Regions from separate parts of the Arthrobacter sp. Cza30 genome, predicted to be linked through region 2. Evidence: riboswitches for the same ligand, from Rfam matches in the RefSeq annotation. Region 2 holds a riboswitch; each other region holds the start of a gene.
The links. A riboswitch is a leader RNA that binds a small molecule or an ion and turns the genes downstream of it on or off. The one in region 2 is predicted to bind thiamine pyrophosphate.
Positions count from the first base shown of each region.

Region 1 (2,188 bases), on a different contig from region 2:
CAGGACGTGTTCGACGAATCGATCCTGCGGCAGAAGGTCGAAGGCTCGCTGCGGCAGAAGAACGAACTGCTCGTCAAGGTGTACAACCGCCGGGACGTGCACGTCGAGGAGGTCGTGGAGTACTTCCTCTCCTTCGCCGAGCGGCTGCGCCCGATGGTCATCGACTCCACCTACGTGCTGAATAAGGCGCTGGACGAGGGCAAGGTCGTGCTGATGGAGGGCGGCCAGGCAACGTTCCTGGACGTGGACCACGGCACCTACCCGTTCGTGACCTCCTCCAACCCGACCGCCGGCGGCGCGTCCGTGGGCTCGGGCATCGGCCCCACCCGGATCAACCGCGTCGTGGGCATCATCAAGGCGTACACCACCCGCGTGGGCGCCGGGCCGTTCCCCACCGAGCTGTTCGACGACATGGGCGAGTACCTGCAGAAGAAGGGCGGGGAGTTCGGCGTGAACACCGGCCGGCCGCGGCGCTGCGGCTGGTACGACGCCGTGCTGGCCCGCCACGCCGCCCGCGTCAACGGCTTCACGGACTACTTCGTGACCAAGCTGGACGTCCTCACCGGCATCGAACAGATCCCGGTCTGCGTCGCCTACGACGTGGACGGCATCCGGCACGACGAAATGCCGATGACCCAGACTGAGTTCCACCACGCCAAGCCGATCTTCGAGTACTTCGAGGGCTGGACCGAGGACATCACCGGCGCCAGGACCCTGGAAGACCTGCCCGAGAACGCCCGCAACTACGTGCTGGCGCTCGAAAAACTCTCCGGCACCCGGTTTTCCGCCATCGGCGTTGGCCCCGACCGCGACCAGACCATCGTGGTGCGGGACCTGATCAACGAATAGCAGGACCAACGACGGCGGTGCGTCCGGTTCGGCGTCGGGCCGTCCCCGCTGGATGACGAGCGCGGGGCGCGGGCAGTGATGTCCGCGCCCCGTCGCATCCCAGCCTTCACAGCCCCTTTCAGGCCGTTGAAACCTTTCGCCTCTACCGCGCGCGATGGGTTAGACTCGTGGGCAACACGGGAGTCCGGTGAGCCGGGCTGAGAGGAAACTTCTCAAGTTTCGACCGTCGAACCTGATCTGGATCATGCCAGCGCAGGGACGTTGACTCTTTACTACCCGTGCCCCGTTTAACGAACCTAAGGGCGCGACATGCGAACATCAGACTCGATCGTCACAGCGACGAACACCCCCACTGCTGCCGTCGGCAGCGACAAGTTCACCGCCACTCCCCGCGAGTTCGGCGTGGGCGCGAGATTGACCCTGGCGGTCATGGCCGACAACTACGCCGACGTCATCCTGGCGGCACTGGACCAGGCCGACTCCACCGGCCTCGACGTGCAGACCGGCAAGGTGAGCACCTACCTGACCGGCACCGAGCAGGATGTGCTGCGCTACCTGAGCCAGGTCATTGCCGCGGCGGGACGCACCGGGGCACATGTCTCGGCCTCCGTGCTCCTGTCCCGGGGCTGCCCGGGCGGCGTCAGCTGCGAGATACCCGAGGGCGGCGCGGCCCTGTACTCCGAGATCCCGGAACTGGAACCCACGGGAATCGAGGCCGCCGCCGACTGGGCGCTTTATCCCCTGGCCGACGGCGGTACCGGCGGTTCCTCGGCGGACCACATGCGCGATATCTACGCCGCCATCGACTACGCGAAGTCCACGGGTGTCGCGGTGCAGGCGGAGCACTTCGTCACCCGCCTGGACGGCGACGTCGCCCAGGTGCTGCAGACCATTGCCGCCGGCTGGATACTGGTGGGCCGGTCCGTCCAGCACGTGACGACCCACGCCACGCTCTCCATCAACAGCCCCAGCGCCTCCTGAAGCGGAAGGACCAGTCATGCCATCATCGTCGTCGCAGCAGCATGCCCTCCCGCGCGGTGCCTGGACCCTAAAGGACCTCGTCCTCCTGGTTGTCCTGGGCGTCGTCTTCGGTTTCCTCTACTGGGTCTTCGTCCAGGCCTGGACCGCCCTGTCCCTGCTGATGGGTCCGGCCGGAGACCTATCGCAGCACTTCCTGGCCGGAAGCTGGCTCCTGGTGGCTCCGATCGCCATCGCCATCGTCCAGCGTCCCTTCGCCGGTGTCCTGGCCGAGGTTTTGGCCTCGGTGATAGAGGTGGTGTTCCTGGGCTCCGCCGTCGGTCCGCTGCTGTTCGTCGCGGCCGCCATCCAGGGCGTTGGC
Region 1 is NZ_JBNHGA010000014.1:42,250-44,437, forward strand. It holds gene AC5RVZ_RS31135 (adenylosuccinate synthase) at 1-849, shown strand, start outside; TPP riboswitch at 1,016-1,126, shown strand; gene AC5RVZ_RS31140 (YkoF family thiamine/hydroxymethylpyrimidine-binding protein) at 1,159-1,830, shown strand; gene AC5RVZ_RS31145 (ECF transporter S component) at 1,847-2,188, shown strand, end outside.
Region 1: another riboswitch for thiamine pyrophosphate. It lies ahead of AC5RVZ_RS31140 (YkoF family thiamine/hydroxymethylpyrimidine-binding protein); the one in region 2 lies ahead of AC5RVZ_RS00925 (ECF transporter S component).

Region 2 (2,188 bases):
GGCCAGCGCCTTCTGCGCGAGGGCGATGAGCGCCTCCGGGCTGGCGGCATTGCCCGGGTCCATGCCGGTCGGCTCCACGACCGTCACGCCGGGGACACCGTGCGACTCCAGCCACGCGCGAGCAGCGGACGCGAAGACGGCATCCGAGGGCCAGAGGTTCTGCGCCAGACGGTCGGCGTAGTTGTTCGCCGAGCCGATCAGCATGCCTTCGAGCATCTGATACTGCGTCAGGACGCCCCCGACGGGAACGTCGAGCGCCGACTCGCCGTTCGCACGGTACTGCCAGTAGCGGGTGCTGTCGGCGGCGGTGAAGCGGAACTCCGGACCCTGCTCGCCGGGCGACAGCGGCATCTCGTCGAGGACGACCAGCGCCGTCACGACCTTGGTGATGCTCGCGATCGCGTCGGGGTCCGTCGCGGAGGCCACGGCGCCGGGGAAGCCGTCCACCGCCACCGCCGCACTGCCTTCGGCAGGCCACGTCAGCGCGGCCGCCGGCGCCGCCGCCGGCTGCACCTGCACGGCGGTCACGGTGGGCGCGACCGCGTGCAGCGGCCACAGGAGCGTGGTGCCGGAGTAGGCGCCGAGGAGGCCCGCGATGACCGCCACCGGGGCGATGACCCCCGCTCGCAGCGGCGAGCGGCGCGGCGCGTTCGCGAGCAGGTCCTTCTCGACGGGCACGTAGGGACTCGCTGCCGCGGTGAGGTCGCCCGGAGCCGGCATCCGGCCGACAGTGCTCCCGTCGACCCACGCCAATGCCCGAGGCCGGCTGACGACCTCGGCGGGCCGGAACGCCGCGGTGGCGGCGCCGGCGGGGGACTCGGGTGCCGAGAGGGAGCCGGTGCCGATCGAGGCGTCCGTGGCGGTGTCGGTGGCCGTCGCCGCCGGCACCGGCGGCGACGCGACGGTGAGCCCGGTGTCGCCGGCAGCGGCGGGCGCCGCGCTGCGCGCCGGATGCGCGGTGTCCGCGGTGTCCGACTGCCGGGGCGGGGCCGCCTCTCCCTGCGCCGCGTCGCCGGACAGGACCGGGATCGCACCCGTCCGCGCGCGCCGTTCGCGGCGCGTGCGCGGGGGAGCGTCGTCCAGTGTCACTCGCTCAAGATACCCCGCACGCGCGGCGGTATACTCGAGGCCACAACCACGGGAGTCCGGTGAGCCGGGCTGAGAGGAAGCGATCCACGCTTCGACCGTCGAACCTGATCCGGATCATGCCGGCGCAGGGAGGAGTTCATATGCACACGTCCACGTCCACCGTCGACTCCGCTCGCGGCGGGAAGACCCCGACGAACCGCTACCGCTGGCGCGTCGTCGACATCGTGGTGGCCGCCGTCCTCGGCGTCGCCCTGGGCCTGGTGTTCTGGGCCTGGAACACCGTCGGCTATGCCTGGTTCACCGCGATGGACGGCTTGACCCCCGGCCTCGGCGGGATCGCCGTGGGCATCTGGCTCATCGGCGGCGTGATCGGCGGCCTGGTCATCCGCAAGCCGGGAGCCGCGCTGCTGGTCGAGGTGATCGCCGCGATCGTGTCGATGCTCATCGGGAACGTGTGGGGCGTGTCCACTGTTCTCTCCGGCCTCGTGCAGGGGCTCGGCGCGGAGCTCATCTTCGCGCTGTTCCTGTACCGGCGGTTCACTCTTCCGGTGGCGATCCTCGCCGGCGCGGGCGCCGCTGCGGCCGCGTGGATCTTCGAGCTGTTCTACGGCAGCTCGCCGAACATCCTGAAGACGCTGGAGTTCAACCTCATCTACCTCGGGTCGGTGCTGGCGTCCGGGGCGGTGCTCGCCGGCGTCGTCGGATGGGCCGCGGTGCGGGCGCTCGCGGCGACGGGGGCGCTGAACCGCTTCGCGGCCGGACGCGAAGCGCGCCGCGAGGTCTGACATGCCGACCACCCGCCCGGCCCGCATCACGGCGGCGGGCTGGGGATGGCGCTACGCCGGGCGTCGTGCACCGGCCGTGCGCGATGTGTCCTTCACGATCGAGCCCGGCGAGCGCGTGCTGCTGCTCGGCGCGTCCGGTGCGGGCAAATCGACGCTGCTCGCCGGCATCGCGGGCCTTCTCGGCGGTGCCGACGAAGGCGACGAGACCGGCTCGCTGCTCGTCGACGGCCACCGCGCCGAAGCGCAGCGCGGTCGTGTGGGGCTCGTGCTGCAGGATCCGGACGCCGGGGTGGTGCTCTCACGTGTCGGTGACG
Region 2 is NZ_JBNHGA010000001.1:223,510-225,697, forward strand. It holds gene AC5RVZ_RS00920 (D-alanyl-D-alanine carboxypeptidase family protein) at 1-1,089, opposite strand, end outside; TPP riboswitch at 1,128-1,239, shown strand; gene AC5RVZ_RS00925 (ECF transporter S component) at 1,230-1,874, shown strand; gene AC5RVZ_RS00930 (ABC transporter ATP-binding protein) at 1,876-2,188, shown strand, end outside.

Region 3 (2,188 bases), on a different contig from region 2:
CCCGGCCGCGGGCCTCGGAGGGACGCACCCCCGCCACGCTCAACCGGCCGGTCTCCTCGCCTTCGCCCTCGTCGCCGAGGACGCCGGCCATGGCGTGCAGCAGCGTGGACTTGCCGGCCCCGGAGGCGCCCAGCAGCAGGACCCGTTCGCCCGGGGCGATGCTGAAACTGGCCGCGCGCACCGCCGGATCCTTGCGGCCGGCATGCCGCCAGCCCCACCCCTCGGCGAGGACGGGCACCGGGCGGGGCGCCGCCGTCGTACTCTGCGCTCCCATTAAACGGCTCAGGCGTCTGCCGTGCGTCCCGCGGCGAAGGAGGACAGCGCACCCGTCTTCGCCAGGCCCCTGACCGCCAGCCACGGCAGCAGCCCGGCAATCACCACGCCGGACACGGCCGCGAAGCCCACGTAGGCGAGCTGCCATTCGGCGGCCCACAGCATGTTGTAGAGGATGTTCTCGCTGATCGACAGCGCCAGGCCTGCGCCCAGGCCGGCCAGCAGCGCCACGCCGAGATTAAACCTGCGGTACAGAAAGAGCAGGAAGACGACCTCGGCGCCCAGGCCCTGGATCAGGCCGGAGACCAGGACGGTCATGCCGAAGCTCGTGCCCAGCAGCGCGGAGACAACCGCCGCCAGCATCTCGCAGTAGATGGCGGCGCCGGGCTTGCGGATGATCAGCCCGCCCAGCACGCCCGCCATCAGCCAGCCGCCGGTGTACAGCCCGGCGGAAGGCGGGAAAGCTATGGTCAGGCCCTCGATCAGCGGCCAGCCCGCCGACCAGGCCCAGAAGATGACGCCGACGGCCACGGCGACCACCGAGGCAACGACGATGTCCACCACCCGCCAGCCGTAACGCTGCTTCCGGGCAGGGGTGGGCGTGGCGGGTGCATTCGAAACGGTACTCATGGAATCCTCCTGGTTGCAGGAGGGGAGGGCGGCCACGCGGCGCGCCCCGAGAACTCGACTCCCTTCGCCGGTACTAACCGGAGCAGGTTCGAGGGTCTGCGGTCTATCCGCACTCTCAGCGTCCCTCCCGGTCTCCGGTGTGCACCGGCCGGTCGGACGCTCCCCTGTCGTCACTAGATGCTGTCTGGCAGCACGTACCAGTCTACACTCGCCCGCAGCGGCGGGCATTCGGGCGCAGACCCCGGGAAAATGCACGAGGGCTTACGGCCCCGGCGGGTGCCGGGCAGTAGGCTGGGAACCGGAACAGCAGTTGAGACGGGGCTGCGGCCCCGGAAGGGAGCGGGCATGAGCGTTGTGTTGAGGCTCTTGGGCACACTGGTGAGTATCGGCGCGGGCCTGGCAGCCAGCCAGCTGCTGGGGCTTGTCTGGAAGATGGTCACCGGAAAAGATGCGCCCAAGAGCGACGATGACCTGGAGAACAGCCTGCGGGCGGCGGTGGCCTTCGCCGTGGTGTCCGGCACCGTGGCGCGGGTGATCCAGGTGCTGACCAAGCGCGCCACCGCCAAGGCGGTCATCCGCTACGACAAGACCCGGGAAATGGTCTAAGCGGTCCCTTGAGGATTCCGATGGGGGACGGGCCGCGGGCCCGTCCCCCATCGCGTTCTGGTCCCGGCCGCCGGCGCCCGCCCGCGGCCCGGTCCCCTTGGCCGGCAGGTTACGGAGCGTCCGCGGGCCCGGCGTCGTCCTGGTCGGTCCGCCCGGGAGCGGCCGCCGCCCCCGCGGTTCGCCGTTCCCCCGGCTTCCCGGCGTCCTGGCCGCCGGTGACAGCACGGCTGCCGGTGTCGGCACCGGCAGGCATGGCGTCATCGGATGACGCCACGGAATCTTCCTCCGCCGCCGCCTCCACCACCGCGTCGAGGTCGTCCACGCTGAGGATTTCCTTGCGCAGGTGTTTGGTGCGGTAGCCGGCCCGGCCCACCATGTGGGCGGACACCGGCACGGTCAGCAGCTGGAACAGCCAGGCTATGAGGAGTATGGGCACCGCCACCCAGCTGCGCAGCTGCAATCCCAGTCCCGTCAGCAGCAGCAGCAGGCCGAAGACCTGCGGCTTCGTGGCGGCGTGCATCCGCGAGAGCAGGTCCGGAAACCGCAGCAGGCCGATGGCCGCGGCCAGGGACATCCCCGCGCCGGCGATCAGGCAGACGGCGGTCCCGATGTCGAGGATCAAGTCAGTGTTCACGGGGCCGCCCGTCCGTCACGAAACGAGCCACGGCGACCGAGCCGA
Region 3 is NZ_JBNHGA010000002.1:236,629-238,816, forward strand. It holds gene AC5RVZ_RS06350 (ABC transporter ATP-binding protein) at 1-274, opposite strand, end outside; gene AC5RVZ_RS06355 (ECF transporter S component) at 283-903, opposite strand; TPP riboswitch at 946-1,079, opposite strand; gene AC5RVZ_RS06360 (DUF4235 domain-containing protein) at 1,249-1,509, shown strand; gene mnhG (monovalent cation/H(+) antiporter subunit G) at 1,619-2,143, opposite strand; gene AC5RVZ_RS06370 (MrpF/PhaF family protein) at 2,133-2,188, opposite strand, start outside.
Region 3: another riboswitch for thiamine pyrophosphate. It lies ahead of AC5RVZ_RS06355 (ECF transporter S component); the one in region 2 lies ahead of AC5RVZ_RS00925 (ECF transporter S component).

Region 4 (2,188 bases), on a different contig from region 2:
CTCCAGACCCCGCAGCGCCCCGCGGGCGGCGGCTGGCGTGGCACCGGTAATCGGCTGAACCGCCGGGAGCACGGCCAGCTGATCCGGATTCCGTCCGGCGGCCGCAGCGCGGGCCCGCAGTTCGGTCCGCACCGCGCGCATGGCGTCCGGAGTGTCGGCGACGGCGAACACGACCTCGGCCCAGCGGGCGGCGAACTCCATGCCGCGCGGGGAGGATCCGGCCTGCATGAGCACCGGCCTTCCCTGCGGGCTGCGCGGCAGGGTGATCGGACCGCGGCTCAGCGGACCCTCGTCGCCGCCGGACCGGGACCGTTCCGGTACCCGGTGGACACGCTCCGGATCCGCAAACCGGCGTCCCGGCACGTCCAGTGTCAGCGCCCCGGGCTCCCAGGTCTCCCATAGGTCCACCACGGCCTGGACGACGTCGTCGGCCCGGTCGTAACGCTCCGACTTGGGCGGGATGGCGGCCAGGCCGAAGTTGGCGGCCTCGGCGTCGGTGGTGGACGTGACGATGTTCCAGGCGACCCGGCCGCCAGAGAGGTGATCCAGCGAGAGCAGCTTCCGGGCGATGGTGTAGGCAGGGGTGAAGGTCGTGGAGATGGTGGCGGCCAAGCCCAGGTGCCGGGTCGCGCCGGCAACCAGTGACAGGGTGACCAAGGGGTCGAGATAGATGGCGCCCTTGCCGCCGGTGACCAGCGTGGTGGCGTAGTCGCCCGCGTTGTCCTCGGGGACGGCCAGCGCGTCGGGCAGGAACAGCATGTCGAAGCAGCCTCGTTCCAGCGTCCGGCCCAGATCGAGGTAAAACTCCGCGCTCATCCAGTCCCGCCGGGAGAGCGGATGCCGCCAGTTCTCGGAATACTGGCTGGTCGGCGGGTTGACCATCGCCACCAGGTGCATGCCGTCGGATGTCTGCACTGTCGCGCCCTTCTGTTGAGTGAACAGGGCACGGGTGTGAGGGTTGCTCCCTGCGCTGGCATGATCCAGATCAGGTTCAACGGTCGAAACTTGAGAAGCTTCCTCTCAGCCCGGCTCACCGGACTCCCGTGTACAAGCCAGCAGCCTACCGGCAGCCGCACCGGGCGGCGAAAGGCCGCCGGCACGACGGCGTCATACTCCCGGCCGTTACTGCTGTGCGGGGAGCATGCTGCCGGTCTCCACGAAGCGCTGGTGCCAGGACAAGGCCTCGCCGAGCAGGTGCGGGGTGTGCTTGCCGAAGCTGTCCCGGCAGGCCCGGTCGAAGTAGTCCTGGAGCATGGGCCGGTAGTCCGGATGCGCGCAGGTCTCGATGATCTTGCGCGCCCGCTGCTTCGGCGCGAGCCCGCGCAGGTCGGCCAGGCCCTGCTCGGTGATCACGATCATCGTGTCGTGCTCGGTGTGGTCGACGTGGCTGGCCATCGGCACGATGCTGGAGACCTTCCCGCCCTTGGCCATGCTGGGGGACATGAAGACGGACAGGTAGCTGTTCCGGGCGAAGTCGCCGGAGCCGCCGATGCCGTTCATGACCTTGGTGCCGGCCACGTGGGTGGAGTTGATGTTGCCGTAGATGTCCGCCTCGATCATGCCGTTGAGCGAGATGCAGCCCAGCCGGCGGACCAGCTCGGGGTGGTTGGAAATTTCCTGGGTGCGCAGGATGATGCGCTCGCGGTAGTAGTCGACGTTGGCGTTGAACTCCTCCAGGCCGGTGCGGCTGAGCGAGAAGGACGTGGCGGAGGCCATGCGCAGCACGCCCTCCTTGAGCAGCTGCAGCATGCCGTCCTGGATGACTTCGGTGTAGGCGGTCAGGCCGCGGTAGCCGCCGGCCGCCAGGCCTTCCAGCACGGCGTTGGGGATATTGCCGACGCCGGACTGCAGCGGGAGCAGCTGCTCGGTCAGCCGCCCGCGCCGGACCTCGTGGTCCAGGAAGTCCAGCAGGTGGCCCGCGATCTGCTGCGACGCGTCGTCGGGCGGGTTGAAGGGGGAGTTCCGGTCGGGCGCGTCGGTGTGCACGACGGCCACGATCTTGTCCGGATCCACCTGCAGGTAGGGTTCGCCGATCCGGTCGTCGGGGTGCTCGAGCGGGATGGGCCTGCGTTCCGGCGGCAGGGCGGTGCCGTAGTAGACGTCGTGCATGCCCTCGAGACCCACCGGCTGGGCGTTGTTGATCTCCACGATGACCTGGCTGGCCTGCCGGAGCCAGGTCATGTTGTTG
Region 4 is NZ_JBNHGA010000002.1:640,118-642,305, reverse strand. It holds gene AC5RVZ_RS08300 (NtaA/DmoA family FMN-dependent monooxygenase) at 1-915, opposite strand, end outside; TPP riboswitch at 946-1,055, opposite strand; gene scpC (succinyl-CoA:acetate CoA-transferase ScpC) at 1,123-2,188, opposite strand, start outside.
Region 4: another riboswitch for thiamine pyrophosphate. It lies ahead of AC5RVZ_RS08300 (NtaA/DmoA family FMN-dependent monooxygenase); the one in region 2 lies ahead of AC5RVZ_RS00925 (ECF transporter S component).